One region of the Lysinibacillus capsici genome, then DNA from elsewhere that is predicted to be linked to it. Evidence: riboswitches for the same ligand, from Rfam matches in the RefSeq annotation. Region 1 holds a riboswitch; each other region holds the start of a gene.
What was found. Region 1 has a riboswitch for S-adenosylmethionine ahead of LCP48_RS20525 (bifunctional homocysteine S-methyltransferase/methylenetetrahydrofolate reductase). Riboswitches for the same ligand answer to the same signal wherever they lie in the genome.
Positions count from the first base shown of each region.

Region 2: linked by a shared signal. The riboswitch ahead of LCP48_RS08480 (YezD family protein) and the one ahead of LCP48_RS20525 (bifunctional homocysteine S-methyltransferase/methylenetetrahydrofolate reductase) in region 1 are both predicted to bind S-adenosylmethionine.
Region 3: linked by a shared signal. The riboswitch ahead of metK (methionine adenosyltransferase) and the one ahead of LCP48_RS20525 (bifunctional homocysteine S-methyltransferase/methylenetetrahydrofolate reductase) in region 1 are both predicted to bind S-adenosylmethionine.

Region 1 covers NZ_CP084108.1:4,138,668-4,149,480, reverse strand. Annotated here, with positions in the region: gene LCP48_RS20535 (globin-coupled sensor protein) at 1-906, shown strand, start outside; gene LCP48_RS20530 (protoporphyrinogen oxidase) at 1,144-2,538, shown strand; SAM riboswitch class I at 2,638-2,738, shown strand; gene LCP48_RS20525 (bifunctional homocysteine S-methyltransferase/methylenetetrahydrofolate reductase) at 2,828-4,675, shown strand; gene metH (methionine synthase) at 4,668-8,099, shown strand; gene LCP48_RS20515 (GNAT family N-acetyltransferase) at 8,200-8,700, shown strand; gene LCP48_RS20510 (Delta(5) desaturase DesA) at 8,810-9,841, shown strand; gene LCP48_RS20505 (sensor histidine kinase) at 9,972-10,813, shown strand, end outside.
Region 2 covers NZ_CP084108.1:1,776,454-1,787,266, forward strand. Annotated here, with positions in the region: gene pepF (oligoendopeptidase F) at 1-1,759, opposite strand, end outside; gene LCP48_RS08440 (Dps family protein) at 1,977-2,423, shown strand; gene LCP48_RS08445 (general stress protein) at 2,605-3,042, shown strand; gene LCP48_RS08450 (hypothetical protein) at 3,158-3,514, opposite strand; gene LCP48_RS08455 (DMT family transporter) at 3,651-4,550, opposite strand; gene LCP48_RS08460 (LysR family transcriptional regulator) at 4,684-5,565, shown strand; gene LCP48_RS08465 (phosphopantothenoylcysteine decarboxylase domain-containing protein) at 5,637-6,311, shown strand; gene LCP48_RS08470 (TetR/AcrR family transcriptional regulator) at 6,414-7,016, shown strand; gene LCP48_RS08475 (DUF418 domain-containing protein) at 7,000-8,094, shown strand; SAM riboswitch class I at 8,265-8,360, shown strand; gene LCP48_RS08480 (YezD family protein) at 8,431-8,586, shown strand; gene LCP48_RS08485 (flavin reductase family protein) at 8,677-9,162, opposite strand; gene LCP48_RS08490 (VOC family protein) at 9,312-10,097, shown strand; gene LCP48_RS08495 (amphi-Trp domain-containing protein) at 10,629-10,813, opposite strand, start outside.
Region 3 covers NZ_CP084108.1:3,608,027-3,618,839, reverse strand. Annotated here, with positions in the region: gene LCP48_RS17735 (DUF1177 domain-containing protein) at 1-757, shown strand, start outside; gene LCP48_RS17730 (M20 family metallopeptidase) at 750-2,018, shown strand; gene LCP48_RS17725 (IclR family transcriptional regulator) at 2,153-2,914, shown strand; gene LCP48_RS17720 (aminopeptidase) at 2,926-3,849, shown strand; gene LCP48_RS17715 (NUDIX domain-containing protein) at 4,051-4,518, shown strand; gene LCP48_RS17710 (alpha/beta hydrolase family protein) at 4,502-5,278, shown strand; gene pckA (phosphoenolpyruvate carboxykinase (ATP)) at 5,344-6,930, opposite strand; SAM riboswitch class I at 7,320-7,438, shown strand; gene metK (methionine adenosyltransferase) at 7,697-8,893, shown strand; gene LCP48_RS17695 (gamma carbonic anhydrase) at 9,074-9,586, opposite strand; gene LCP48_RS17690 (alpha/beta hydrolase) at 9,721-10,527, shown strand; gene LCP48_RS17685 (alanine/glycine:cation symporter family protein) at 10,654-10,813, shown strand, end outside.

The DNA of each region.
Region 1 (10,813 bases):
TGTGCATTCCAAGATTTATCGATATCATTTATTGATTTAGTCGAAAAAAATATAGAATTTCCACAAGATCAATTTAATACGATCAGAGCTATATCGAAAATTTGTAATTTTGAGCAACAACTCGTTTTAGAAGCTTTTGAAAACACTGTGGAACAACTGAAAGAAAAAATGGTTCATGAAAAAGAAGCGATTGAACGACAGATTGTAGATTCTTCGGAAGCACTTGCAGCTATCTCACAGGAAACCAATAATTCATTTTCCTGCTTAAGTAAGCAATCTGACGAAATTAAACATTTGGCAAAAAAATCACTCGATGTGTCTACACTGGCTGAAAACCAAGCACTTGAGGGTCGCGAGCGTTTAAAAAATCAATCACAAAATATGCTCAATATTAGTCATTCTCTTCATGATATAGAAGAAAATATTGAACAATTATCAGGTATGTCTAAGGAAATGGAAACAATCATGAGTGTTGTGACCAATATTGCGAATCAAACAAATCTATTGGCTTTAAATGCTGCAATTGAAGCAGCACGTGCTGGGGAAGCGGGAAAGGGCTTTAGTGTAGTGGCCGATGAAGTACGTAAATTATCAATTCAGACAAAAGAATCTGTTACAGCAGTGGCTTTGTTATTGAAAAAGACAGGTGAACGAACAGAGAAACTAGAGTATTCTTTGACAAATATTCAAGATGAAGTTGCAGCAGGTGAAGAAAATATGTTACAAACTGAAGGCCAATTTACGAGTATATTGGGAGCCATGACAGAGGCAAAAGATCAAAATGAGTGTATGGCAACAAAAATACAAGCAATTGTAGGCATATTAAGTGAATTAGGCACTTCATTTACTGAGGTAACAAATTCAGCAGAAAAATTAGCGAGCTTTGCGCAAAATTTAAAAGGATAGACTATTAACAACATCCTATTTTTTATGTTTTTAGACGTAATAAACACTATAGTACCTATTAAAATGTTTGTTGTGAAGCCATCGTTATAGAGGATCAATCTTATAGAGATTCAGAAAGTAAGAGCTATTTCACTGAAGAAATAGCTCTATTTTTGCTAAATTTGTAAAGGGTTTAACGTAATTTTCAATGAAAAAAAGATTATACTGTAGAAAGAATGAATAATAGGGGCGGTTATGATGAAAACAGTTGTTGTTTTAGGCGGCGGTATTACAGGACTATGTACAATGCATTATTTGCAACGTCAAGTAAAGGAACATAATTTAGATGTTCGTCTAGTGCTTATAGAAAAAAATACATATTTAGGAGGCAAATTATATTCAGCACATGAAAAAGGTTTCATCATGGAAACGGGTGCTGATTCTATTGTAGCCCGTCATCAAGGCGTTATGGAACTCGTGCGGGAACTTGATTTTGAGGCGGAACTAGTTTACAACGAAACAGGTATTTCTTATATTTATACGAATAATGAGTTACATGCTATTCCGGCAGATTCAACTTTTGGAATACCGATGAGTTTAGCATCCTTAGAGGAAAGTACACTTATTTCCGAGCAAGGAAAAAAAGAAGCGTTGAAGGATTTAACATTGCCAAACAATAGCTTCACAAAGGAAAGTTCAATCGGTGAATTTTTAACTTACTATTTAGGAGAGGAACTGGTGAAAAATCAAATTGCACCAGTCCTTGCAGGTGTTTATTCGGGAGATTTACATCAGCTTTCTATTGGCTCTACTTTACCGTATTTGATTGATTATAAGAATGATTATGGAAGTATTATTAAAGGCTTTGATGCGAATCGTGAGCAATTTGTTAAAGCAGCGAACAAAAAATTTATATCCTTTAAAAAAGGTTTATCTTCTTTAATTGATCGACTTGAACAAACCTTATCCGATGTAGAAATTATCAAGGGTGTTACTACTTTAAATGTTCAAAAACAAGATAAGAAATACACTATTTCCTTAGCTAATGGTGAAATTATTGAGTCAGATTATGTCGTTTTAGCATTACCGAACGATACTGTCCAAAATCTGCTACAGGATGAATCTTTAAACCGCTATTTTGATCGATTTACGACAGCATCAGCGATTACTATCTATCTAGGTTTTGATGTGCCAGATGCTAAATTGCCAGCAGATGGAACAGGTTATATTGTTTCCCATAATTCAGACGTTACTTGTAATGCAGCAACTTGGACTAGTCGTAAATGGAAGCATACATCGAAAGAAAATAAATTACTTGTGCGACTCTTTTATAAGAGCATCAATCCAGCCTATGAGCAACTACGTGCCATGACGGATGAAGAATTGGCAGCAGTTGCTTTAGAAGATGTGAGAAAGAGCCTAGGAATAGAAGAGCAGCCAACCGTTATGAATGTAACAAAATGGATTGATCAAATGCCTAAATATGATCTAGCGCATCGTGAGGCATTACAAGGGTTACTACAAGAATTACATGAGAAATATCCTAATTTATCGATTGCAGGGTGCTCATATTTTGGCGTAGGTATTGGTGCTTGCATTCAAAACGGGAAAAAAATTGGCGAAGAGCTTGCAAAGGAACTTGCCAATTTCTAAGTTTTTAAGTGAAAAAAAACTTTGTTATGTGAAATAGTCTTGACTCATTCGTCAGTAAACGATATGATTCTTTTAATTATTTAAAAAATTCATACTTAATTCTTATCAAGAGAAGCAGAGGGACTGGCCCATTGAAGCTTCAGCAACCAACTTTATTGTCAGGTGCTAAATCCAGAAGACCGTTGAGTCGAAGATGAGAAGGAACAACAATGATGAATCGTTAAAGCCTTCTTTTTTTATGAAAGAAGGCTTTTTATTATATAGAGACATAGGAAGAGAGGCTAATTTTATGGGATTGCTTGAAAGGTTAAAAACGCATGTATTGACGGCAGACGGTGCAATAGGCACAGTGCTATACGGCTATGGATTGGAGTATTGCCATGAGGAAATGAATGTTCAGAGACCCGAGTTAATTGAAAAGATTCATAGAGAATATATTGCAGCTGGTGCTGACATCATTCAAACGAATACGTACGGTGCAAATGCCATTAAATTAGCTCGCTATGGATTAGAATCACGTGTTCAACAATTTAATGAAGCTGCTATCACCATCGCAAAACGAGCAGCGGCTGATGGCGGTCAATTTGTTTTAGGAACAATTGGTGGTATTCGGGGAATTCGTAAAAGTGATGCAACCTTGGATGAAATATTAGCGACTATTGAAGAACAAGCAAGAGTCTTACTTGCAGGGAATCCAGATGGCCTTTTACTTGAAACTTATTATGATTTTGAAGAATTAACAGCAACCTTAAAGATGCTACGAGAAAAAACAAAATTGCCGATTATTGCACAAGTTTCTATGCATGAGCCTGGTGTTTTACAAAATGGGGTGTCTTTAAATAATGCTCTCCATGAGCTTGAAGTCTTAGGTGCGGATATTGTTGGTGTCAATTGTCGACTAGGTCCACACCATACAATTCAGGCATTTGAAGGTGTAGAACTTCCTCATAAGGCATTTATGTCGGCCTACCCGAATGCATCACTTCTGGACTTAGAGGATGGGCGTGTCGTTTATGAGTCAGAGGCTGATTATTTTGGTCGAGCGGCTGTTGAATTGCGTGATCAAGGTGTGCGCTTAATAGGGGGCTGCTGTGGTACAACACCCAAACATATTGCAGCAGCAAAGAAGTATTTAGAAGAGTTATCACCGGTTCAGGAGAAGCATGCGAAGCCTAAAAAGATTGAGATTGTTCGGGAAGCGGAGCCAACAAAGTATGAGCCTCTTCATGAAAAAGTTAAACGTGAACGCTCTGTCATAGTAGAGTTGGATACACCTAGACATTTAGAGATTGACGGGTTCCTTGAAGGAGCAAAGCAATTATATGATGCAGGTGCAGATGTAGTTATGATGGCAGACAATTCATTGGCCTCTCCACGTATTAGCAATATTGCAATGGGCGCATTGTTGAAGAGCTCACATGGTGTACGCCCACTAACTCATATTACATGTCGAGACCGTAATTTAATTGGTCTACAATCTCATTTAATGGGGTTAAATGCTTTAGGTATTCATGATGTGTTGGCCGTTACGGGTGATCCAACGAAAGTAGGAGATTTCCCAGGTGCGACAAGTGTTTATGATGTATCTTCCATGGAGCTAATCCAATTAATTAAGCAATTAAATGAAGGGGTCTCTTTCTCAGGTAAGCCACTTCGTAAAAAAGCAAATTTTTCAGTTGCTGCTGCATTTAATCCAAACGTCCGTGTGTTAGAACGTGCTGTGAAACGCTTGGAGAATAAAATTGAGCATGGGGCAGACTACTTCATTTCTCAACCAGTATATACGAAAGAGAAAATTGTAGAGATTTATGAGGCAACAAAGCATTTACAAGCTCCCATTTATATCGGTATTATGCCTGTTACGAGTTATAAAAGTGCTGAATTTTTACATCATGAAGTGCCAGGTATCAAATTATCTGAAGATGCCTTAACAAGAATGAAAGCATGTGGAGAAGATAAGGAAAGGGCGACATTGGAAGGGATTTCCATAGCAAAAGAATTAGTAGAAGTGGCTACGCAATATTTCAATGGGATTTACCTTATTACACCATTTTTACGTTACGATGTGACATTAGAGTTGATGAAATATATAGAGCAATTGGATGAACAGAAAAAAGGAGTAAGTATACATGGCTAAGCACTCGATTGAAGAGCAATTAGAGAAACGTATTTTAATTCTTGATGGCGCGATGGGAACAATGCTACAAAATGAAAATTTAGCAGCAGAGGATTTTGGTGGCGAGGAACTTGATGGCTGTAATGAAAATCTTGTGCTTACTAGACCAGATGTCATTGAAAAAATTCACCATAAATACCTAGAGGCAGGCGCAGATATTATTTGTACAAATACATTTGGTGGGACGCCTCTTGTGTTAAATGAATATGATCTTGGCACAAAAGCAGAAGAAATTAATAAGCGTGCAGTGGAAATTGCTCGCCAAGCAGTGGATCGTTATTCCACATCGGATTGGCCACGTTTTGTCGCAGGGGCTATGGGGCCAACAACAAAAACGTTATCAGTAACAGGTGGTATTACATTTGATGAGCTAGAGGAAAATTTTTATGTACAGGCAAAGGCATTAATTGAGGCAGGAGCCGACGTTTTGTTATTAGAAACAAGTCAGGATATGCTCAATGTCAAAGCAGGCACACTTGGCGTAAAGCGCGCTTTTGCATCAACGGGAAAAGAGCTACCCGTCATGATTTCAGGAACAATAGAACCGATGGGTACAACGCTTGCAGGGCAAACAATCGATGCCTTTTATATTTCGATCGAGCATATTAAACCATTATCAGTTGGCCTAAACTGTGCGACAGGACCTGAGTTTATGACGGATCACATTCGTTCATTAGCAGAGCTTTCAACAGGCTATATTAGCTGTTATCCAAATGCTGGCTTGCCAGATGAAGAAGGGTGTTATCACGAATCACCAGAATCGCTATCGCAAAAATTAAAAGGTTTTGCAGAAAAAGGTTGGCTTAATATTGTAGGTGGATGTTGTGGGACGACACCGGCTCATATTGCAGCCATTCGTGAGGTCTTAAAAGATGAAAAACCTCGTCAATTACCGGAAAAAACACATGGTCATGCGGTATCAGGAATTGAACCATTATTGTATGACGATTCTATGCGTCCATTATTTATTGGGGAGAGAACAAATGTAATCGGCTCTCGTAAATTTAAGAATTTAATCATCGATGGTAAATTTGAGGAGGCTGCAGAGATTGCACGTGCTCAAGTCAAAAATGGTGCACATGTTATTGATATTTGTTTAGCCAACCCTGATCGCGATGAATTAGCAGATATGCGTGGTTTTATGCAGGAGGTTGTAAAAAAGGTTAAGGTGCCTCTTGTAATTGACTCAACTGATGAAAAAGTAATTGAGGAAGCATTAAAGTTTTCACAAGGGAAAGCCATCATTAACTCTATTAATCTAGAGGATGGTGAAGAACGATTTGATGCAGTATTACCACTCGTGAAAAAATATGGTGCATCGTTAGTTGTCGGAACGATAGATGAAAAGGGAATGGCGGTTGACCGTCATCGAAAGCTCGAAATTGCCGAGCGCTCCTATCAACTTTTAACGGAGAAATGGGGGATTGCACCAGAGGATATCATTTTCGACCCATTAATGTTCCCTGTAGGGACTGGGGATGAGCAGTATATTGGCTCAGCGTTAGAAACGATTGAAGGCATTCGTCTCATCAAAGAAAAATTGCCGCAGACATTGACGGTACTTGGCGTAAGTAATATCTCATTTGGCTTACCACCAGTTGGCCGTGAAGTACTGAATGCTGTTTATCTTTATCATTGTACACAGGCGGGCTTAGATTATGCCATTGTTAATACAGAGAAATTGGAGCGTTATGCATCCATCCCCGAAGAAGAAATCAAACTCGCAAATGACCTGCTCTTTAATACTAATGATGAAACATTAGCAGTGTTTACAGATTTTTATCGAGATAAAAAGAAGGAAAAAACGGAAGCTGATATTCCGAAAACGGTTGAAGGTCGTTTAGCTTACTATATATTAGAAGGTACCAAAGAAGGGCTAATTGAGGATTTAGACGCTGCACGGGAAATCTTCGAGGCGCCACTTGATATAATTAATGGTCCTTTAATGGAGGGCATGGCTGAGGTAGGTCGATTATTTAATGATAATCAACTCATTGTGGCAGAGGTTTTACAATCAGCAGGTGTGATGAAGGCCGCAGTTGCTCATTTAGAGCAATTCATGGAGAAGGATGAAGAGAGTGCTGGAAAAGGGAAAATGGTACTTGCTACGGTAAAAGGCGATGTTCACGATATTGGGAAAAACCTTGTTGATATTATATTAAGTAATAATGGCTATAAGGTAGTCGATTTGGGCATTAAAGTAACCCCTGCCCAATTGATTGAAGCGATTCGTAAGGAAAAACCGGATTTTATTGGGCTGTCAGGTTTACTCGTGAAATCAGCGCAACAGATGGTCATTACTGCTCAGGATTTTAAAGAGGCAGGAATTGATGTTCCTATTTTAGTTGGTGGTGCTGCACTTTCACGTCGTTTTACTGAAACAAAAATTGCAGATGAATATGGTGGTCCTGTTATTTATTCAAAGGATGCTATGCAAGGCTTAGAGCAAGCGAATCTATTAATGGGTGAAGGGACACGTGAAAATTTCTTAGCAGAAATTGAAGAATCCCGTCAAAAACGTTTAGAGGCCGATGAAAAACGAGCTGCTCGGCCGGCAAAAGAGGTAACAATAAAGCCTGCACGAACAGTAAAAGATGCGCCAGTATTTTTACCAGCTGATTTACGACGTCATGTGAAAAAAGAATATTCTGTATCTCATTTATATCCTTATGTTAATATGCGTACATTACTGGGACACCATTTAGGCTTGAAAGGGCAAGTTCAGCAATTGCTTGATGCGGGTGATTCAAGAGCAACAGAGCTCAAGGATTTAGTAGATGATTATTTAAAAAGTGATCTATTAAAGCCATCTGGTTTGTATCAATTTTTCCCTGCTCAAGCAGATGGTGATGATGTCGTTGTGTATGACCCTGCTGATAGTAAGACAGAAATTGAGCGTTTTACCTTCCCTCGTCAGCAGGTTGAACCATTTTTATGTCTTGCAGATTTCTTAAAAACGGTAGAGAGCGGTGAAATGGACTATATTGCACTCATGGTTGTAACAGCAGGTCAAGGAGTTATGGCTAAAGCCCGCCAGTTAAAAGAGGATGGGAAATTCCTTGAAAGTCATGCCTTGCAATCCACTGCTTTAGAATTAGCAGAGGGCTTTGCTGAACGTATGCATCAAGAAATTCGTGATCAATGGGGCTTCCCTGATGCAACAGATTTCACTATGAGAGATCGTTTTGCTGCAAAATATCAAGGTCAACGGTTTTCATTCGGATATCCTGCATGTCCTAACTTGGAGGATCAAGCGAAACTATTCGGCCTATTAAAACCTGAGGATATTGGTGTCCATCTTACAGAAGGCTTTATGATGGAGCCAGAAGCATCTGTATCTGCAATCGTTTTTGCTCATCCTGATGCTCGCTACTTCAATGTTTAAGGCATAAAATAAGAGGAGAGGAGATAGATAGTCTATTCAATGACTGTCTATCTCTGTTTCTTTATAGAAGAAAACAATTTGGTTAAGGGAAGTGAGCAGAATGATACGATTCATGGAAGAAAAAGATATTCCTCAGGTTTTGGCTATCTATAATGATATTATTTTAACAAGCAAGGCTGTCTATCGATACGAAATACAAACTTTTGATGAAAAAGTACAGTGGTTTAAGGAACAACAAGCATTAGATAATCCTTTACTTGTATTTGAGGATAATGGGCTTGTTGTTGGCTTTGCTACCTATAGTCAATTCCGTCCTTATCCAGGTTATAAATATACAATGGAGCACTCTGTCTATGTGCATAAAGAGCATTATCAAAAAGGGATTGCGACAAAACTCATGAACAAGCTGATAGCGATGGCTGAAGAAAATGGGGTCAAAACGCTTGTTGCTGGTATTGATGGAGAAAACATTGGTAGTATTAAAGCACATGAAAAATTAGGCTTTGAATATGCAGGAACCATTAAAAATGCAGGCTATAAATTTGAACAATGGCTAGACCTTGTGTTCTATCAACTTCATTTGACTGGACCGAAATCATAAAAGGATATGACAAATGTCATATCCTTTTTGTGATGTTTGCGTCTGTTATTGACTTGTGTTCTTGTTTTATGATGAGATCATAAGAAAAAAAGAAACGAGGGAGTAAAAGATGGCAACTATTAAAGAAAAAACAAAAAAGTTACGCCAAGATGTAGCGCCATTTGCCAAATCAGATACGCGTAAAAGTGTTTTTCAGATTATAAATACAATTGTACCGTTAATTGCATTATGGGTGGCTGGTTACTTGTTAGTGGATGTATCACCTTGGCTAACAGTTGGCTTAAGTGCCATTTCAGCAGGTTTTGTCGTACGAACTTTTATTATTTTTCATGATTGTACACACGGGTCATTTTTCAAAAGTAAAAAGGCAAACGACTGGGTTGGATTTTTTACTGGGGTGCTAACATCATTCCCTTATGAAAAATGGAAACGTGAGCATACAATTCACCATGCAACAAGCTCAAACTTAGACAAGCGTGGTATCGGTGATATTGATATGATGACAGTTGAAGAATATATGCAAGCCTCAAAAGGGCAGCGTCTATGGTACCGCTTCTATCGTAATCCATTTGTGATGTTTGGATTAGGCCCACTTTATATGGTTCTTGTCTTAAATCGTTTTAATCGTAAGGATGCGAAGAAGAAGGAACGTCTCAATACAATTTTAACGAATATTGTCATGGTGGGAATTTGTGCCGCTTTAATTTTCTTCATGGGCTGGCAAGCGTTTTTATTAGTGCAAGGCGTTACTTTATTTATTGCAGGTTCTTTAGGAATTTGGTTATTTTACATCCAACACACGTATGAAGATTCTTATTTTGAACACGATTCAGAGTGGGATTATGTGAAAGCTGCAGTTGAAGGAAGCTCCTATTATAAATTGCCAAAACTTTTACAATGGGTAACAGGGAATATTGGTTTCCATCATGTTCATCACTTAGCTCCTCGTGTACCTAATTATAATCTTGAAAAGGCACACAATGAGACACCGCCATTACACATGGCAACAACGATTACTTTACGTACGAGTTTAGAATCACTACGTTACAAGTTATATGATGAAGATCAAGGTAAATTTGTGACGTATAAAGAAGTAAATGAAATTATAAAACGTAAAGCAAGAGGCAGTATTGCCGCTTAGTTGATAACAGCCATCTCTGCAAGAGAGATGGCTGTTTTATGTAAAGAGAAGACTATGGGTCAAAGCATGCACAGGCATAAATTTAATTTTCTTGTTATAATAAGGGAAAAGTAGGAAAGAGCGTGAGATTATGTTGAGGAAATGGCATAGTATTATTCCGAATAGTCCGATGCTCAGTGTATATTTGTGGATAATTTTTTGTTTCCTACCGTTTTTCTTCATTTTTAGGAAATCATCTTATATCGAAATATCGATAGGCATTACATTTTTAATGCTTTATTTTATCTTCTATCGATTTGCTATGAATTCGAAAAGCGGTTTAGTTTATATGTGGATTAGCTTTGAAATGGTTATAAACATTATTATGACCATCTTGTATGGCTATGTCTATTTGTCCATTTTCACAGCATTTTTTATTGGGAATATCCGAAGACCCGTCGGCTTTTATATTATGTATGGTCTACATATTGGATTTACAGTTATTTCAACTGGTGCTGGATTCTTTGTAGAGCTCAACCTATTTTTATCACAGTTGCCTTTCGTTGTATTAACTATTTTAGCTGTTGTCCTTTTACCGCTAACGCTTTATTCCAAAAATAAACGTGAAAATTTAGAGGGACAGTTAGAAACAGCCAATGAACGTATTGCTGAATTAATTGTTTTTGAAGAACGACAAAGAATAGCTCGAGATTTGCATGATACATTAGGACAAAAATTGTCCATGATAGGTTTGAAGAGTGATCTAGCTTCTAGGTTGATTGAACGAGATCCCCAGCAAGCCTTGATTGAGATTAAGGATATACGCCAGACGGCTAGTATTGCCTTAAAAGAGGTTCGGGAATTAGTTTCAGATATGCGTACGGCAAAATTTGAAGATGAGATCATGCGTATTTCACAAATACTAAAGGCAGCTGAAATGGAGTTTGTCTTTGAGGGTGATAAAAACGCATTGCAAGTTCCACCACTTGTAGA
Region 2 (10,813 bases), 2.3 Mb from region 1:
GGCCAATGTAGGCAATTGTATCACGAAGTGGTTGGTCAGTCGTAATATCAACACCAGCCATTTGCGCTAACTCCACTGGTGATTTTGTACCGCCAGCCCGAAGAACTGCTAGCCAATCTTCAACAGCTGGAGCGCCCTCTTTTAAAATACGTTGAGACACTTGTGTGGAGATGGTTAACCCTGCACTATATGTGTATGGATAAAGGCCCATATAATAGTGCGGCTGACGCATCCATGTGAGTTCAGCGCCTTCAGAAATAACGACTGTATCTCCCCAGAAGTCTTCCAGCACGGAACGTTTTAATTGATTGAGGATGGTTGCATTAACTGCTTCTCCAGCATCAATTAATTCATATACTTTGCGTTGATAGGCAGCTTCTAGTAAATGTGTAACAAAGTTATGATAATATGTTTTCGCTACAATATTGGAAATTACCCAACGTTTAAAGCGTAGATCTTCATTATGTGTTAGTAAATAATTCGCTAACAGCATTTCATTCATTGTCGATGGCGCTTCAATAAAGTATAGAGATGGTCGACTATTAAGATAAGATTGATGTTCATACGTACTTGCAAAATGCCCAGCATGACCAAGCTCATGAATAAGTGTAAAGACTTCATTCATTTGTTCATTCCATGACATTAAAATATAAGGATGGCTACCATACGGGCTTGAACAAAATGCCCCTGTAGATTTTCCTTTGTTTGGCGCATAGTCTATCCAACGTTCATTAAAGGCTCTCTCCATTAATTGATTATAGTCATTACCCATAACGGCTAAAGCCTTTTCAACATATTCTTTTGCCTCAGCCATCGATAATCTTGGATCATAATCAGGGTCAAGTGCAATTTTTAAATCTGCAAATGTCATTTGGTCGATTCCGTTGGCTTTTTGAATTAACGTTGCATAGCGACGCATATGTGGGGCAAGTTCTTTTGTAATTAAATCAATTTGACGATTATAAAGTGAACGATCGACATCTTGATCAAATAGTAAATAGTCAATGACAGAATTATAGCCTCTTAGGTCAGCCATTGTTTTTTCTTGTTGAATATGTGTGTTATATACTTGTGCTGTTGTATGCTGGTAATCGCGTAGCTTGCTTGAAAAAGCTTGAAAGGCAGCACGGCGTACATCTGTATTTGCTTCAAACTCCCAGTCATTTTCGTAAAGCACGAAGCTAAGGGGATGCTTTTCACCATTGGCTTCAAATTCGCCAAAATCCATGTCCACTAATTTCGTCGTATTGTACGTTTTATATGGCGCGTCAAATGTGGCACTGAAGGCTGCCAGCGCTTTTTCCACTTCAGGATGGAGCTGGTGTGGTTTTCGCTTTAATAATTCCTCTAGATATCGTTTGTAAAGAGGGCTTAATGTCGCTGCTTCTTGTAAAACAGCTTCATCCAATGCTAGTAACTCGCTGCGCACGAAGGATAGTGCACTGCTGACTTTTCCGATAGCTGTACCAAACTTTGCAGCACGCATTTGTGCTACATCATTTGTGCGATCTGTCTCTAGATTTAAGCTTGCATATGTGCCAATCGGAACAAACTTTATTTGTAGCTCTTCAAAGGCTGTTAACACGTCGATTACTTTTTGTGCATTTGTAATCGTACCTTTGTATTGCTGCTCGAAGCTAAGTGCATCTTCCACTAATTGGGCTAAGGTAGGTTCAAAATCAGCCTCATTGCTCAATAAATCTGTTAAATCCCAAGTTTGCTCTACTGCAACATCTTTTCGTAATGGTAAAACTTTCATTTATGGACACCCCTTTACATATAAGTGATTTCATTATAACGAAACTATTTCGGAAAGTGAAATAATTTCATAGAATAGTTGAAATATTCTTACTCTAAATCGTTTCTCATGAAGGATGTTTGAAATATTGTCGGTCGGGAACAATGAGTGTATAGCCAACATCTTTTATGACTCATACTAATGGCTAGAACAAGACATATTGGAGGAGAAATTGATTATGGCACAAAACTTAAACAAACAATTAAATAAGCTAGTGGCGACATGGTCTGTGCTTTATACAAAGCTACACAATTATCATTGGTATGTCACAGGTCCAGCCTTCTTTACACTGCATGCAAAATTTGAAGAGCTATATAATGAAACAACATTGAATTTAGATGAAATAGCAGAGCGTATTTTATCAAAGGATGGCAAGCCAGTGGCAACATTAAAAGAGCATCTAGAGCTATCCTATGTAGAGGAAGCAACAGGTGAAGAGACGACAGAGGACATGGTTGCAACAACAATCTCAGATTTCCAAAAGCTGATGAAAGCTTTAAATTCTACAATGGAGCTAGCCGCAGAAGAAGGAGACGACCGTACAGAGGATTTACTCAATGCCATGTATCAGTCTCTTGAAAAGCATACATGGATGTTAAAAGCCTTTCTGACAAGTAAACATTGACAATTTGCATGCTGGAGAAGACATTCTCTCCAGCATGCTTTTTTTCTGCCCAACATATTATGTCAAATCAGCAACGTAGTTTAAGGCAATTTAACAATTATTACAGTTTAGTAAAATGGGTTTGTTTGTGTGTAGCGCGGGTAATTACCTAGTAAGCCATACAACATAGGAGGAATTGAACATGATGAATGAACAAAATCCAAAAATTGAGGTGGCCCATACAAGGGATGAAATGCTTCACATTTTAGAGAATATGCGAATGGAAGGTTATCACCAAGACGATATTCATATTATTGCGAGAGATCCCCAACAGTTTGAGGATGTAAAGTGGGATGCCGATGTGCAAACGCATGAGGCTGGAAATTGGGTAGACCAATTTAAATCTTGGTTTACAGGCGACTCAGCCGTTACAGAGGGTTTAAAACGATTTAATCTGTCAGAGGGACAAATCGCTTACTATGCGCATCTTGTAGAACAAGGAAGTATTGTCTTATATGCAGAACATGAGGATGATGTTGATACACTCCAAACATATCCAGAGACTGCTAAAGAGCAAGAGGAGCGTTTAAGAAATCAACAGCGTATGGCAGAAGCAGAGCAATATAGAAGATTTTTATAATGAGTCAAACTAACGAGGTATGACTATTTCTCGATCGTTTGAATATAGACAAAGTCGATTGTTTCGACTTTGTCTATTATTTTATCTAGCGTTTCTTGAAAAGAAGGGCTATTTTTTAAATGCCACCTTTATATTTAGAAATGTTATTTTTCGCATTTAGTATTGAGAGAATTGGATCACTTGTTTTCTTTTTAAAAGGTTGCGAAAGCAGGTCTTGTAAATTAGTAGATTCTCTAATGTCAAGGCTTTGTTTGGTTTCCATGAGGAGAACCCTTTGTCCTGTTGGTTTGACAAGGTATTGACGTACATAGCCATTTTCGTGTCTGACCTCAATTTTCGATTTGCTCTTTTTTTCGTCTTCCACTTCACGGTCATCCACATGTCTTATTAAATCCAGTAGGTTTTGTGTTTGAATCGGTTGATTGTCCTTGGTTGGTGAATAATATGACGTATGTAAGGTTTGAATTTGCATGTATGAATCTCCTTTATTTTCGTACCTGTAAAAATTATACTATTTTACATGTAATCGTGCCATAGAAAAGGAAGCTTGAGAAATAACGCTCAGCTTCCTCTTTTATTCATATAACAAAGTGACTCAATACACTATATTATTGTATGACTTTTTCCTGTGCATCCTTTTTCATAAAACGTAATACATGGAAATGCTCTAATTGTGCTACTAAATTCCCTATAAGAATGAAGCTACCACCAATCATTAATTTCATTGTTATGCCTTCTCCGATAAACATCATGGCAAACATAGCGGCAAAAATTGGTTCTAAGGAGAATATAAGACCTGTATGTGTAGCAGAAGTATACTGTTGTGCAACAGTTTGACCAACAAAGCAAAACGCACTACAGATGATGCCAAGCCCTAAAATAGCAATCCAGGATATTGCTGAATTTGGCATTGTTGGTGTTTCGAATAGAAACGTTAACACAAGTGCATAAATACCAGCAAAGCCAAGCTGATAAATTCCATATGAAATGGACTCTACATTTCGTGTGAATGAGCTATTTAAAAGTAAATAAATTGAATAACATAACGCAGCAATTGCTACTAATAAATCACCTTTATGGAAAGTGAATGAGCCGTGTGCTGTTAAGACGGTAATACCAATCATGGTACAAATGATCGCAAAGCTAACTGCTCGTGAAGGTAATTTTTTTTCAATAAAGCTGCTAAAAATCGGCACTAACACGACTGTTAGGCTCAAGATAAAGCCTGCATTTGAAACAGAAGTAGATTGTAAACCAAATAAACTTAACGCGAACACAATGAATAATAAAAATCCTTGAATAGCCGCATATTTTAATGTTTTACCATTTACTTTGATCATCCGTTTGTAAAAAATAAGTCCTGCTACGAAAAATGCGATGATACAACGTAATGCCACCACATTATAAACTGCCAACGTTTCTAGCCCCATGACCATAAAGGTATAAGAGAGCCCCCAAAACATTGTGACAATAACCATCAATACATTTGCTTTTCCTTGGATACTCATTATGTTCACCTACCATCTGTGTACTAAAACAGTTTTATACTAAAAATTACTATATATCTTGTGTTGTGATTAGTAAAACGAATGTTTATAATGAATAGGATTAAAAAAATTCATGTATATAGAGGGATTGCGGATGAGCTTAGTTAAATATGAGATTCTTACAAAGGTGGCAGAGGTGGCAAGCTTTACAAAAGCAGCTGATGCGCTAGGGTTAACACAATCTGCTGTGAGTCATGCCGTGTCGAGTTTAGAAAAAGAGTTTGGCTTTGCGCTCATTCATCGAAGTCGTGTGGGTGTGACATTAACGAGTGAGGGACAAACAATGCTAAGGGCAATGCGTCAGGTTTTGGATGCTCAGGAATTATTGCAACAGGAAGCAGCTCACATTCATGGCGTGACACGGGGTAAGGTTCGAATTGGTGTGATATCGAGTATTTCTTCCAATTGGATGCCAGAAATTGTTCGAATTATGGATAATCAATTTCCAGGGATACAGGTGGAGTTACGAGAGGGAGATTACTATGAAATTGAACAATGGCTTTTAAGTGGTGAAGTAGAAGCAGGATTTTTGAATGGTCAAAAGTCAGCGCAATATCAGTTCACTGAGCTCCAACAAGACCCATTATTATGTATTGTTTCGGATAAAAGTCCATTGTTTGATAAGACAGAAATTGATATCGTAGATTTAGAGGATATGCCATTTATTATGACTTCCTATAAAGGGACAAATGATGTCAAGGTGCTATTAGAGCAATATCATGTCAAGCCGAATATCCGCTTTGAGCTTTCTGAGGAGGTAGGGATTCTTTCCATGATTTCTCATCATTTAGGGATCAGTATTTTACCTCAGTTGGTTATTCAAAATTTACCGCCAACATTGAGAGCGATTCCATTAAAGCAAGGTGGCTACCGAACGATTGGTATTGCCATGAAACACCATGCTTCGCCCGTCACAAAGAAATTTGCAGAGATATTAAGTGCTTGGCTAAAAGAACAAAACAGCTCCCTAAAATAGTGGCTATTGAAGCCTATCCTTACATTACGTTAAAATAGTATTTGTATATATTTCAGAAAATAGGTGAGTGTATGGGGACATTACAGGGCAAAACCGTACTCATTACAAGTGGGGGAACACTTGAAAAATGGGATCGTGTACGAGGTCATACGAATTTATCAAAAGGCACAATGGGGTGTTATTTAGCAGAGGCGGCGCTGGCTACTGGCGCTAACGTAGTATACATGCATGGTTACTTTGCACAGCTCCCAGAAAACCAAAATGATATGACATTGATACAATTTGAAGGCATAGAGGATTTAGGACAAAAGGTGCGTCATGCAGTTCAACAACAACATGTCGATATCGTTATTATGGCGGCTGCGGGCTCTGATTGGGTCATTGACAAAGTATATGATCAATCAGGTAATTTAATGGAGGAAACGGGGAAAATGCCTTCTGACGAACCACCTATTATTCATTTTAAAAAAGCACCAAAAGTATTAGGTCAAATTAAGGGATGGCAACCGAATGTAACGTTAGTAGGCTTTAAGCTCGAAGCAACGAATGATGAGGAATTCTTGTTAGCTCGTGCCAGACTGCGTATGGAAACAGCCAATGCACAATTTATGGTAGCAAATAGCTCTCAGTCTTTATATGGGGGGGATGAACCTCATTGGATTGTACCTGCTGATGGACAGCCTCTTAAAGTAATGGGCAAGCAAAAAACAGCAGAAGCTTTAATGATGTATTTACAAAATCAATAAATGTGAACTGTGTAGAGAAATAGTTCTACGCAGTTTTTTCTTGCCTAAAAGGTTAGCATCCTATAATATTTACTTAACGTTCGGTAAAAAAGGAGGGTAATAATGGGAAATAAAGAACAAACTTTTCGAAAGATTATAGAAATTGCTTATGGGATGTTTGCGGAAAATGGTTTTGAAAAAACAAGCTTAGCAATGATTGCTACAGAGGTCGGTATTTCAAAACCAGCCATTTACTATTATTTTCAATCAAAAGATCAATTAATCGCTTTCATATTTGATGAATTGTATAAAGAAATTCAACATGATGTCGCTGTGGATTATAAAGAGCTTTCTTCCGCTAATTTTAAGGAGGAATTACTTAAGCTAGGCTATCAATCTATTGAGGCACAGGACAAGGACCCTTATTTTAATAAAATATTTAATCAATATGTACTATTAGCGGCTCGCGATGAAAACTATAAAAGACAATTAGTAGAGCTAGAAACCAGCTTTTTAACAAGCTTTGTTACTATCCTACGATATGGCGTACAGCTAGGCGTGTTAGAGGATACTCCCCATATAGAAGCGAAGGCACAGATGCTAGCCCTGGTCTATGATAATATCGGTAATTTCATGTTAACAGGCAACCAATTGAACTATAGGGCTATTTGGAAGGAGGCTGTACATAGCGTTATTCAAGGGGGCAAAGATGACAAAAAGAAATGATGATCGGCGCATTGAAGGTCTTGATTTTGCAAGAGCTCTCGCCATGCTTGGCATGTTCATTGTCAATTTTGGCGTTATAACAGGTTCTACAACGAATGGTTCAACATGGTTAATTGCCTTCCAACATCTTTTCGAGGGACGTGCTTCAGCCGTATTTGTCATGCTAGCAGGAATAGGGACAGCCTTCATGACTCGTCAGGCTAGAGAGAGTAAGGACCCAATCCTTCTTCGTCAAAATCGACTTACTTTGTGGAAGAGGGCGCTTTTGTTATTTACGATAGGGATACTATTATATGCGATCGGCTGGACAGGAGATATATTACATTATTATGGCGTGTATATGTTTGTTGCTGCTTGGTTGATTGCCCAATCCAAGAAAATGATGATCTTCATAATCGGTGCCATCCTTATCCTTTCACAATGGCTCCAAATTCAATTTAATTACCTTGCTGGTTGGCATCCAACATATGTGTTACTAGAGTATCTTGATTTTTGGACACCAGCTGGATTTATAAGAAATTTGATGTTTAATGGCTATCACCCTCTATTCCCCTGGATTTGCTTCTTTCTGATAGGTATGGTGATAGGCACATTAGATTTAACAAATCATACATTAAAAAAAAACTTACTGGTGACAGGTTTATTGCTAGTCATCATGACTGAGACTTGTTCAACGTTATTCATTAAGATGACAACCATTCATTTATTAGATGTAGAGAGTGCATTGTATTTATTTGATACAGGACCGATTCCACCGAATATGATGTATGTCCTATCTAATTCGGCTTCGGCTATTGTCATCATTGTGGGCTCCATCTATCTTGTAGAGACATGTAAAAATAAAGTTATTCAATCTTTCATATTAACAGGACAAATGTCTTTAACGCATTATGTTGGCCATGTTGTTATAGGCATTGGAATACTAATTATTTGCCAAAAGCTGGAGAACCAAACACTTGCTTTTTCCATGCTGTATGCCTGCTGTTATTTTTTAGGATGTGTCTTTGTTTCAGTATGGTGGAGGGCTAAACATCATCGAGGCCCACTTGAATTCATGATGAGGAAATGGAGCTTGTAATAAATTAATGGAGTGCCATCTATTTCTCACTGACTAGGCATAAAATACTTTAGGTATAGGGAGTCTTTTAATCTAAACGACATATTGCATAGTATTCAACTAGGTTTTCTAATATTTTGTATTGACATTCCTATAGCAGAATTATAGAATTATTTTCAAGAAACGCAGTACTCTTATCAAGAGAGGTGGAGGGACTTGGCCCAATGAAGCCTCGGCAACCGAAAAACAGGTGCCAAATCCAACAGATGGTGTCTGAGAGATAGGAGGGGCTATCAATCAGTTTGATGCGTTGGCCTCTTTATGAACAATAAGGATAAAAAAGAAGGGGTGTATCGTATGGCTCAGTCAGTAAAAGTAGATGATAAGAAATTAGAGGCAATTGCGAAGGCGATTCAAAATCTTGAATTTGGTGAAGTGCATATTACGATTCAAGATGGTGTGATTGTGCAAATTAATAGGCTTGAAAAGCAGAGATTTCCGCAGAAAAAATAACCATGATTTCAGTAGAACTTATGTCAAACGGCCACCTATAAGCATGAAGGATTTCCTGTGCTTACAAGTGGCCCTTTTTTTGTGTAAAGGCTAGCTATAAAAGCTTTTTGGTATGGGACCGATATGACGGCGATGATACAGCAAGGGCTCTTTTTGAGCATTTGTAATATCTACGACCTGCCCTATAAAAATGGTATGGTCACCAGCATCGATTTGCTGAAATGTTTTACATTGTAAATTAGCTGCTGTATCATGTAAAATCGGTAGTCCTAAAGAGGAAGTGGACCATGTTGCTTGTGCAAAGCGATCAGGGATTTTACTAGCAAATAGTGTACATAAATGCTCTTGATCACTCGCTAAAATATTGACCACAAAATTTGGCGCAGTCGTGAAATAGGGATGGAGCTGAGATTTTTTATCGAGTGACCACAAAATAAGGAGCGGGTCGATTGAAACAGATGCAAAGGAATTGACGGTTAAGCCAATCGGTTTTGTGTCATAACATGTCGTGACAACTGTTACGCCTGTAGGGTAATTACCTAATGCCAATTTAAAAGCAGCTACTAAATCTGTCATTCAAATCACCTCTTTATGAAATTAGTGAACGGAGTTTGTAGGTAAACGAAACTTTTTTTCATATCCTACTAGTAACTCCTTTTCTTGAGTAAATTTTAAACTAATCAAACATACAGGTAAAGGTAATGGGGAAAGAAAGGGGAATGGCCATGACTTTATATTTTGATCATCTGGTTCATCAAGTGGAATCACCAGAAAATATAAAGGTTTTCTTCAATAAACGAAATGTCCATACAGTGAATGGTGGGCAGCACACGATGTGGGGGACTTATAATACGTTAAGCTACTTTGGCTTAAGCTATATTGAACAAATTGCTATCTATGATCGTGATTTATTTGAGCAAGCGGCACAATACCCATATTCCCTACATTATACGTTTAAACGTGATCAAGAGCGCCAGGGATTTTCTCGAATTGCTCTGCGCACAAAAAATATTGAGGAAGAGGCTCGACGATTGCGAGCATTGGGCTATGAAGTATATGGACCTGATGCATGTAGCAGAACAAGACCAGATGGCACGGTGGTAGAATGGAAGCTACTGCATTTTGGTAAGCCAGATCTGCCAATTGATTTTCCATTTTTGATTGAATGGGCGGAGGAAGATGAAGAACGCTTTGTTCAATTAAAAGCAAGTGGTGCCATTGATGTCAAACAGGCTATAACGATGGAATCCGTCCAATTCTACGTCAAGGACATGCAGGCAACAGTACAGCTGTGGCAAGATGTGTTACAGCTACCAGAGCCTACGCAATATGAGCAGTATATGTCACTACAGCTACCGAATATGCGTTTAGATTTCTATAAGGAAGAGAGTGCGATGACAATGACACTCGGTCATGTCAAAGAGGGACCATTTGGTGTGACATTAAAGGATCCTAAACGAACAAAAGAAACATTAGTTTGCCCTGGTGCTTTTTATTGGATAAATCGATAAGGAGAAAAGGCTGGGCCATAACTAACTGGGACCTTCATTAAGCCGAATAATCTTTAAATTAACAAAACATGATAACTAGAAAAACCGAACTATTCCAAAACACTTCGTGAGCATTTCAGTGGATAGTTCGGTATTTTTGTTGGCTGAAACACTTTTGCCCAGCCACTTTACATAGTGTCGAAAACAAGAACATCCATAGAATTTCTGATGCAGGCTACTTGCTTTCCTGTTAGCGGGCCGCTTCCTCCGCTATCGCTACAATCCACTAACTTTTAGCAAAGGTGTTCACTACTCATTTATCGAGAGGTGTTGTCACTCATCACTTTTCTACTATGAAAAAACAAAAGCCACTTTTTTAGAATGGTTGATTGGAGTGCAGCGTCATTCCTAGGGGATTTAGCGTTACAGAGGAGGCTCTGGAGCGAAAACAATCCTTCACCTTGCTAAAAGGTTTTAGCTAGTGACATGATCTTTATTCAACAGTATGGAAAAATCCACTTCATCTGAGAAGTGGATTTTCGTTGCCAATTGTTATTCGATGGTCATTTTTTTCGGTGTTTCTGTACCTGTATACCAATCAAACTCAATTTCAAATGAATGCTTGTCGCCCTTTTTGGTATAGGAGTATTCGATTTTGAGCTGTTCACTTGGGCTGACAACTGTTGGCTCTGTGCCTTGAACAAAAGTGAATTCACCATTTTCTTTAAGCTTTTTTG
Region 3 (10,813 bases), 530 kb from region 1:
TGCACCTACATTAGGAATTATAGGACGATTAGGTGGTATTGGAGCACGCCCTGAAATGACAGGCTTTGTATCAGATGGAGACGGCGCACTGGCATGTCTGGCAGGAGCAGCAAAAGCTATTGATATGGCCTTAAAGGGTGATCAATTAGAGGGTGACGTTATTTTCTCCACACATATTTGTCCAACAGCTCCAACCTTACCACATGAGCCAGTGCCATTTATGAACTCGCCAGTGGATATTAGTGTCATGAACGAAAATGAAGTAGAAGATACAATGGATGCTATTCTATCCATTGATACAACAAAAGGCAATCAAGTATGTAACCATAAAGGATTTGCGATAACGCCAACTGTCAAAGAAGGTTACATATTAAAAATTAGTGATGATTTATTGCACGTATATACACAATCTGCTGGCATTTCTCCAGTTGTCCTGCCAATCACGATGCAAGACATTACACCGTATGGTAATGGTTTATTCCATATCAATAGTATTTTACAACCAGCAGTTGCAACATCTAGCCCTGTTGTAGGTGTAGCGATTACAACTGAATCTGTTGTGGCAGGCTGTGCAACAGGTGCAACCCATGTCACAGATGTAGAAAATGTTGTGCGATTTGTGTTAGAGGTAGCAAAAACTTATGGTGCTAATAAATGCTCTTTCTTTGATGAAACACAATTTACACATATGAAAGGCTTATATGGTAGCATGAGTCATTTACAAACGAAAGGAAACGAGGTACACACACATGAATGATTTACAAGCACTTAAAGCGCAATTAGTAGAGGCAGTTGAAAATCATCAAGATGAATTGATAGCGTTTTGTTCAAAGCTCATTCAAATTCCAAGTGTCAATCCTCCAGGGGATACGACTGAAATAACAGCTTTTATCGAAAACTATTTAAATGATGTAGGCATTACTTATCAAAAATATGAAGCTGCTGATAAAATGTTTAATTTAGTAGCTTCTATTGGAAATGGGGAAGGAAAAGAACTCGTTTATTGTGGCCATACCGATGTTGTTCCTGTCGGTGATCTATCAAAATGGGATTTTGATCCGTTTTCAGGAGAAGTGAAGGATGGCTGGATGCTTGGACGTGGGGCGAGTGATATGAAAGCCGGTTTAGCAGGTATTATTTTTGCAGCAAAGCTATTAAAGAAACTGAACATTGAACTACCAGGGAAATTAACTTTGGCGATCGTACCAGATGAAGAAACTGGCGGTGAATTCGGTGTTCCTTGGCTGTTAGAGAGAGGCTATGTGCAGGGAGATGGTTGTTTAATCGCTGAGCCCTCTTCACCTTTAAACCCAACCATTGGACAAAAGGGCTCTTACTGGTTTGAATTAGAGGTGCGTGGGGAACCTGGTCATGGAAGTCTATCACCATTGGCTGGACGAAATGCCATTGTCGATGCAATTCGAGCTATAGAAGAGATTCGTACACTATGGGATGTAGAAATCACAATTCCTGAAGAGGTACAGCCACTTATTAAGGTATCAAAAAAATACATGCGTGAAGTGGAGAAAGATCGCTTGAAATATCAAGAAGTTTTAGAGAAAATTACTGTAAATATTGGTACAATTGAGGGAGGTACGAAGTCAAACGTAATCCCAGATTACTGTAAGGTCCAGGTCGATTGTCGTTTACCATTTGGTATTACACAAGAAGAGGTAACTGAAATCTTGACAACTAAACTAGATGGCTTGGCTATCGATTATTCAATCCAACGTTTTGGCTTCAAAAGCGTCGCCAATTATACGCCTGCTGAAAATCCTGTATGCCAATCGATAGTGGAAAATATATCGTATGTGACAGGGCAAGAGGCATATGGTGTCATGCAATGGGCAAGCAGTGACGCTCGTCATTTCAGACAATATGATATTCCTGTATTGCAATACGGCCCAGCTTATTTACCAAGTATTCATGGTTATAATGAAAAAGTGCGTGTTGAGGATATCGTACGCTGTGCAAAAGTTTATATAACTGCTGCTGTTGATTTCCTATATCAAAAGTAAGAGATTAGCTACTCTCTTACTTTTGATAAAGTGATATCAGGTGCTGACGGCTGCTAAATCTGTCGATTATTTCCCCCTTAAGAGAGAGATTTGCAGCCGTTTGTACAGATAAATAGTTCAGAGGGATGAGAGATATGCTAAAGACATTAAATTTATCAATTGCGGTTTTAAAAATGTTTACAAAGGAAAAGCCCACATGGGGTGGTCGAGAGTTAGCACTGGCGATGAACATGAATCATACAAATTTATATCGCATTCTTGAAACCTTCGAAAATAATGGGTTTATAACAAAAGATCCTATAACAAAAAAATATTCTCTTGGTATTGCATTATGGGAAATAGGTATGAATATGTATGATTCATTAAACATAGATCAGCTATGTATGCCAGTTCTTGAGAAATTAAAGGATGTCACTGGTGAAACAGCTATTTTTACCGTACTGAATGGACTGGAAGCGTTAACATTACTAAAAGCAGAGCCTGTAAATAAGGTGAAGTTTACAGTTTCAAGAGGAAGTAGATCGCCACTGTATGTAGGAGCATCTTATCGTTCGATGCTTGCTTTTTTAAATGAAGAGCAAATTGCAAAGGTTATAGATGAACCATTAACAGCTTATACAAATAATACGATGACAGATGCCACAGAAATAAGGGCAGAGCTAGAAAAAATTAGAACATGTGGCTATGCACTTAGTAACAGTGAGTATTCGGTCGATGTATTGGCGCTAGCTATGCCTATATTTAATAGTGAGGAACAGGTCGTAGCGTCTATTACCGTTTCTGGACCAATTTATCGTTTTACAGAGCAACGTGTTCCAGATTTTTTGGGACCTTTAACGGAAGCTAGAAATGAAATAGAAGGAATTATTCGTAGATATCATTTGAATTTTAATTAAGGAGCCCTATTATGCATCATTTACATGATATTGCACTAAATGTTTTAAAAGGCCATTTAAATGTTCAATTTTCTGAGTCACTATTAATTTTGACAGATAGCCACAAACAAGACATCGCGAAAATTTTTTATGAAGCTGGACTGTCAATTACTGCAAATACAATGTTTATGGTGATGCCCCTGTTAGAGAAATCTGGGCAGGAACCAATCCATGCAGTTTCTGAGCTTATGGCAAATACCGATGTTACACTGTGTATTACCTCCCACTCCCTAACACATACACTAGCTCGTAAACATGCCTGTGAAAAGGGTGGACGTGTAGCAACAATGCCAGGGGTAACATTGGAGATGCTGGAGCAAGGTGCCCTTCATGCAGATGCACAGGAGATCGAAGCTACGGTAGAAAAATATGTCCTTTTACTTAATACGACAAAAGATATTCGTATTGTCAAGGATGGTCATGAGCTGACGTTTAGTGTAGAAGGTCGTTTTGGCATTCGTTCCACAGGGGTTATTCGTCAACCTGGTGAGTATGGGAATATTCCTTCAGGAGAATCCTATATTGCACCAATAGAAACATCTGCGAATGGAGAGATTTTAGTAGATGGCTCTATTGCTAATATTGGTGTCTTAAAAGAGCCATTATTATTAAAAATAAAGAATGGTCGCTTAGAAGAAGCAATCGGTCCTGATGGTCCACGACTACTGGCATTACTTGGTGAAGGCAATGGTAGAGTTATTGCTGAGTTTGGCATCGGAGCCAATAAAAGTGCTATCCTATGTGGCAATGTATTAGAGGATGAGAAGGTGTATGGGACCATCCATATCGCTTTTGGTAGTAATGCGCCATTTGGTGGAGCCAATGCGTCAGATGTTCATATTGATTGTGTTGTGAAAAGTCCTATCGTCTATTTTGACGGTCAGCAAGTAATTTAAAGAAAAGCGTGTCTTCCTATGAAGCACGCTTTTTTCATGCTTTATAAGACTGTAGCTTAGGGTTGCTTGTCATTGTAGGTTTACAATATAGTTAATATAGATAGGAATAGGAATGATGATTAAATTCTGTCCATAAAATAGAAGTAATGATGAAGAAAGTTACTTTTGTTTTGCAACAAGAAAGAACGTGAGGGTGAAGAGATGTTAACATTTACAGATTTACATGGCCTACAAGTAGATTTGAGTTTTACAAGAGGCGAATTTAAAGTAGAACCTAAACACGTCCTTGTCCTTTTAAAGTATGAAAATAAATGGTTATGTACTGTCCATAAACGACGTGGTGTAGAAGTGCCAGGGGGGAAATTAGAAGAAGGCGAAACATTAGAGGAGGCGGCGATTCGAGAAGTTTTTGAAGAGACGGGTGTTCATGTGAAAAATCTTCAATGGTTTGCAGAGTATGCAGTGTATGATGAAATCGTTTTTTGTAAAACCGTTTTCACTGCACAATTTTTAGCGCAAGAGGATATAGAATTTGATTTAGAAACGTCAGGCATGCTTTGGTTAACCGATGAAGAATTTGTTCAGCATCCTAACTTGAGTTTTCACATGAAGGATGATGGGATGAAGAAAATGCTGGAGGAGCTGAAACATCGTGACACACAATGGTGATATTATCGAAAAACGCCCCTATCCTTCACCAAATCCAGCTATAAGTTTAACGGAAATAACCTATCTTTCACAAGGCTTACGTATAAAAGGACTATTAGCAGAGCCAAAGACAGAGGGTACATATGATGGCTTTTTATATTTAAGAGGCGGCATGCAAAGCATTGGGATGGTAAGACCCTCTCGTATTGCACAATTTGCGGCGCAGGGCTTTATCGTATTTGCCCCATATTATCGTGGGAATCGTGGGGGAGAGGGTCGTGACGAGTTTGCAGGGGCAGACCGTTACGATGCGGTCTATGCCGTAGATGTACTCAAACAATTCTGCAATGACAATATCCATGTTTTTGGTTTTTCACGAGGTGGTATTATGGCTCTGTGGACAGCCATTTTAAGAAGGGATATTACTTCTGTTGTAACATGGGCAGGTGTTTCTGATGCAACGGCCACCTATTGGGAACGTACAGATATGCGAAGGATGATGAAGCGCGTTATTGGAGGAACACCTAATCGTGTACCAGAAGCATATGATGCAAGAACACCTCTTTTTGAGATAGAGCGAATAACAGCTCCCGTTCTTATCATTCATGGCTATCGTGATGAAAATGTGGATATTGAACATGCCAGACAATTGGCATTTTTTTTAGAGGAAGCAAATAAATCATTCGAAACTTGGTATGATCTTCACTATGCACATCAATATCCACCAGCAAAAAATCGTGAAACTGTCCGTGCTCTTTGCAAGTGGATGAAACAACAATAAAGCGTAGAGAAAACAAAAAGACAAAGGGAACGAATAATTTGTTCCCTTTGTCTTTTATATAGACGTTACTTTAATGGGCCACCAAGTGCAGTGATGGCTTCAGAAACGTTTGAGAATTTCTTGAAGTTTTCGTTGAATAAGCCTGCAAGCTCAGCAGCTTTTGCATCGTATGCAGCTTTATCTGCCCAAGCTTCACGAGGATTTAACACTTCTGAAGGTACTCCTTCAACTGCTGTTGGAATGTGTAAACCAAACACAGCATCTTGTGTTGTTTCAACATCTGCTAATTTACCATCGATTGCTGCACGGACCATTGTACGTGTGTAAGAAAGTTTCATACGGCTACCTGTGCCATATTCGCCACCAGTCCAACCAGTGTTTACTAAGTATACCTGTGCACCGTGCTCGTCAATTTTTTGACCTAACATTTCTGCGTATACTGTTGCAGGAAGCGGAAGGAATGGAGAACCGAAGCAAGTAGAGAATACTGGTTCTGGCTCAGTCACACCACGTTCAGTTCCAGCAAGTTTAGAAGTGAACCCACTTAGGAAGTGATACATTGCTTGTTCTTTTGTTAATTTACTGATTGGAGGTAACACGCCAAATGCATCAGCTGTTAGGAAGATGATTGTTTTTGGATGACCTGCAACAGAAGGATCAACGATATTTTCGATGTATTGGATTGGATAAGCTACACGTGTATTTTCTGTTAGTGAACCATCGTCATAGTCACAAATACGAGTTTCTGGATCAACAGCTACGTTTTCTAATACAGAGCCGAAGCGGATTGCATTGTAGATTTCTGGTTCTTTTTCAGCAGAAAGGTTGATTGTTTTTGCATAGCAACCACCCTCAATGTTGAACACACCATTATCAGACCAACCGTGTTCATCGTCACCGATTAGCTTACGATCAGGATCAGCTGATAACGTCGTTTTACCAGTACCAGATAGACCGAAGAATAACGCCACATCGCCAGCTTCACCAACGTTTGCTGAGCAGTGCATTGAAAGAATACCTTGTTGTGGTAATAAGTAGTTCATGATACCAAAGATAGATTTTTTCATTTCACCAGCATATTCTGTACCACCAATTAAAATAATTTTCTTTTCAAGTGATACGATGATGAATGTTTCAGAAGCAGTGCCATCAACCGCAGGATCTGCTTTAAAGTTAGGAGCTGAGATGACAGTGAAGTCAGCAACATGAGAAGCTAATTCATCTGCTGTTGGACGGATAAATAATTGATGAGCAAAAAGATTGTGCCATGCGTATTCATTAATAACTTGAATGCTTAATTGTGAATCTTTGTCAGCACCTGCAAAGCCTTTGAATACAAATAACTCGTCACGTTCTTTTAAATATTTTATTACTTTTACATATAGGTTATCGAACACTTCAGAAGAAATTGGTTGGTTTACTTTACCCCAGTCAATTTGATCTTTTGTGCTTTCTTCTTCTACCGTATATTTATCTTTAGGTGAACGACCAGTGTATTTGCCAGTTTCTGCACGAACTGCGCCATCTACTGTTAACATTGCTTCACCACGAGATGTAGCTTTTTCTGCTAATTGTGGTACTGAAAGTTGAACATTAATGTTACCGCCGTTTAATAATTCCTTCAGTTCGTTTGCAATTTCTACTGAATTCATCGATTAAATACCATCCTTTTTTATAGTATTCCCTTGATTTAGAGGGATTTTTTCTTAATTTCAAAAATAGTATAACACAATTGCTTAAATAATCTATACTAATTAAGAAATTATTTTAGAGTTTTTACCACTTTTCAATAAACTGACAAAAAATAATGTTTTTCGAGGAGAATACCATCAATCCTACTGTAATTAGGCATGAAAATTGAGCCACACATATGTTACCACAAGTAGCTAGGTATGTTGTAGGGATTAATTTGCTTCTATTTACATCATCATCCAAGTATGAAAAGTTTTTGTGTAATAAGTTCTTTCCTTTCTATACAGTAATACATAAGAAAATATTTGACAACGTTCGACCTTTTCAGTAACATGAGATTGAACGGATACTCTTATCCCGAGCTGGTGGAGGGTCAGGCCCTGTGAAACCCGGCAACCTGCATGAACTATTTCACGACATGCGTTGGTGCCAACCTGATGCAAGGGAACATCCCTTGAACGATAAGAGTGAAAGGTTACGCAGTCATTATTCCTTTCCTCATGTAAAGTAACGTGAGAAAAGGATTTTTTTATTGTTAAAAATTAATGTAAAGGTAAGTATATGTAGTTCTTTCCTTATTATAATGACGGATCTTTCGAAATCCTCGTGTTAAAAGCAGCAGTAACGGCTTGAGAGTTCAATCCTTAGGAGCGGACTTGACATGGGTAATGAGTACCGTATTCATACACAACTACTTATTGTAAGAGTATTTAGGAGGAAAACCAAATGACAAACCGTCGACTGTTTACATCAGAGAGTGTAACAGAAGGACATCCAGATAAGATTTGTGACCAAATCTCGGATGCCATTTTAGATGCTATTTTAGCAGAAGATCCAAATGCACGTGTAGCGTGTGAAACAACTGTAACAACAGGATTAGTATTAGTAGCAGGAGAAATTACAACTTCTACTTATGTAGATATTAAAGGTATTGTTCGTGACACTGTAGCTGAAATTGGTTATACACGAGGTAAATATGGCTTTGATGCTGAGAACTTAGCGGTGCTTGTGGCTATTGGTGAACAATCACCTGATATTGCTCAAGGTGTTGATCAGGCATTAGAGGCACGTGAAGGCTCTATGACAGATGCAGATATTGAAGCAATTGGTGCTGGTGACCAAGGCTTAATGTTTGGCTATGCATGTAATGAAACACCAGAGCTAATGCCATTACCAATTAGCTTGGCACACAAATTAGCACGCCGTTTAACAGAAGTACGTAAATCCGGTGAACTTGCCTATTTACGTCCTGATGGTAAAACGCAAGTAACGATAGAATATGATGACAATAATGTACCGGTTCGCGTGGATACAATTGTTATTTCAACACAGCATGATGAAGAAGCAACACTTGAACAAATTCAAGCAGATTTAAAAGAATTTGTTATTGCACCAGTTGTACCAAGTGAATTATTAGATGCTAATACGAAATACTTTATCAATCCAACTGGCCGTTTTGTAATTGGTGGACCAAAAGGTGATGCTGGATTAACAGGACGTAAAATCATTGTTGATACATACGGTGGTTATGCACGTCACGGTGGTGGTGCCTTCTCAGGTAAGGATGCAACCAAGGTAGACCGTTCAGCGGCATATGCAGCACGTTATGTAGCGAAAAACATCGTAGCAGCTGGCTTAGCAGAGCGTGCTGAAGTGCAACTTGCCTATGCGATTGGCGTTGCGCAGCCTGTTTCGATTGCTGTCGATACATTTGGAACAGGTAGAGTGAAAGAAAGCGAGATCGTTGAATGGGTACGCGAGCTATTCGATTTACGCCCAGCGGGTATCATTAAAATGCTTGATCTTCGTCGTCCAATTTATAAACAAACTGCTGCGTATGGACATTTTGGTCGTACAGATTTAAATGTACCATGGGAGCAAATTGATAAAGCAGACGCGTTACGAGAAAAAGCACGTTTATAAACTATTGAACTAAAGTAATGAAGTCATTAAAAAATTATTCTAATGTATTAATAAACAAAGGAGCAATATTGCTCCTTTTGTTTTTTTATAAAAAATACCTCGCTAGGATTCGTGAACGTATTCGGTACACGAAAACGCGAGGGATTTTTTCGTTGGTATTAATTTTTTTGTGTAGATTATTTATTTCTGAATTGATTTATAATATTGACCCTTTTCTGCGTATTCTCGTACGATGCGTTCCATATCCTCTTTATCCTCAGCATTTAATTCTCGGACAACTTTTGCTGGACGACCTAATGCTAGACTATTTGGAGGAATGACTTTACCAGGAGGTACTAGGCTTCCTGCCCCAATAAATGCACCTTCTCCAATCTCAGCTCCGTCTAAAATAATGGATCCCATACCAATTAAGGCATTTTTGCGAATTGTACAACTATGTAAAGTGACTTGGTGTCCAACTGTTACCTCATCTTCAATAATGAGCGGATATTTTGGGCTTTGGTGTAAACAGCAAAGATCTTGAATACTGACACGTTTACCGATAATCGTTGGGGAAACATCACCACGAATAACCGTATTAAACCAAATGGTTGTTTCGGCGCCAATTGTTACGTCGCCCGTAACAGTTGCGTAATCAGCAATGAAAACAGACGGATCGATCTTTGGCGTTTTATCTTTAAATGGATAAATCATGAAAATCGCCTCTTTTCTTTCTATAATGTAGTATTATCGTATCAAATACGCAACTTTATGGAAATATAAAATTAAAATATGCTATTTATTTCGATATAATCAAAGTGTAATTATTTTTTAGGAGGACTATGTAAATGTGGAAATGGGAAGCTGATGGACAAGCAAAAGCTGTGATTGCTATTCTTCATGGTGCTTATGAAAATCACCGTTGGTATGCATGGCTGATAGAAAAATTAAGATTAGAAGGCTTCCACATAGTCATGGGGGATTTACCGAATCATGGGGGTAATGCAAGGTTTGCTCGAGTCCATGATGAAGACTTCAAATTGTACAATAAGTATACAAGAAACCTGATTGAGAATGCTTTTTCATATAATTTACCAACCTTTGTAATAGGTCATGGACTAGGTGCAACATTAATCCTCCATACACTGCAAAAGAGACAATATGAATGTGCAGGCATTATTTTAACATCACCTTGGTTGCAACTAAAGCTATTACCAGGTAAATTAACAAATGCTTTAACAAGTCTAAGTGCGTTAACAGCCAATGTGAAACTAACACATGATATTACATTAGAGAAATTAACGCGTAGTGTTGAAGGCAGAGAAGAAATGAAAGATGAGGTACCGCTCATGTCGGTTGTTTCTGTGAAATGGTACCGAGAGCTTCAGCAGATGATGAAAAATTTAGTGATGCTGCCTAAAGGTGAAATGCCAAATATGCCTATGCTCATTATGACAGCTGAGAAGGATAAAATTACGGACACTCGCCACACCCGAAATTGGCTTCATCAACAGGAATTCACAGAATTTCAGTTTAAAGAATGGGCAAATTGTTATCATAATTTATTTCATGAGGGAGAGCGCGAAGAGATTTTTATGTATACACGAGACTTTATTAATAATGCTCTTCGAAGAATTGGTTATATAATTAAATAGGTTTATACCCTTCCATTTACTAGGTTACTTACTTAAATATTGTTACTCAAAAATAATATTGTAATTTTCTGAAAAGTGTAATACTATAATGAACTAAAGTAAGGTATTTTAAATTGGAGGGGTAAAATGGATGTAATTGTGGAGAAGTTGAATGGTATTTTATGGGGACCATGGTTTATTTATGGTATCTTATTGATTGGGTTATTTTTCTCAATTATCACAAGGTTCCTACAGGTAAGGCACATTAAAGATATGTTTGTTTTAATGTTTAAAGGGGAGAAATCGG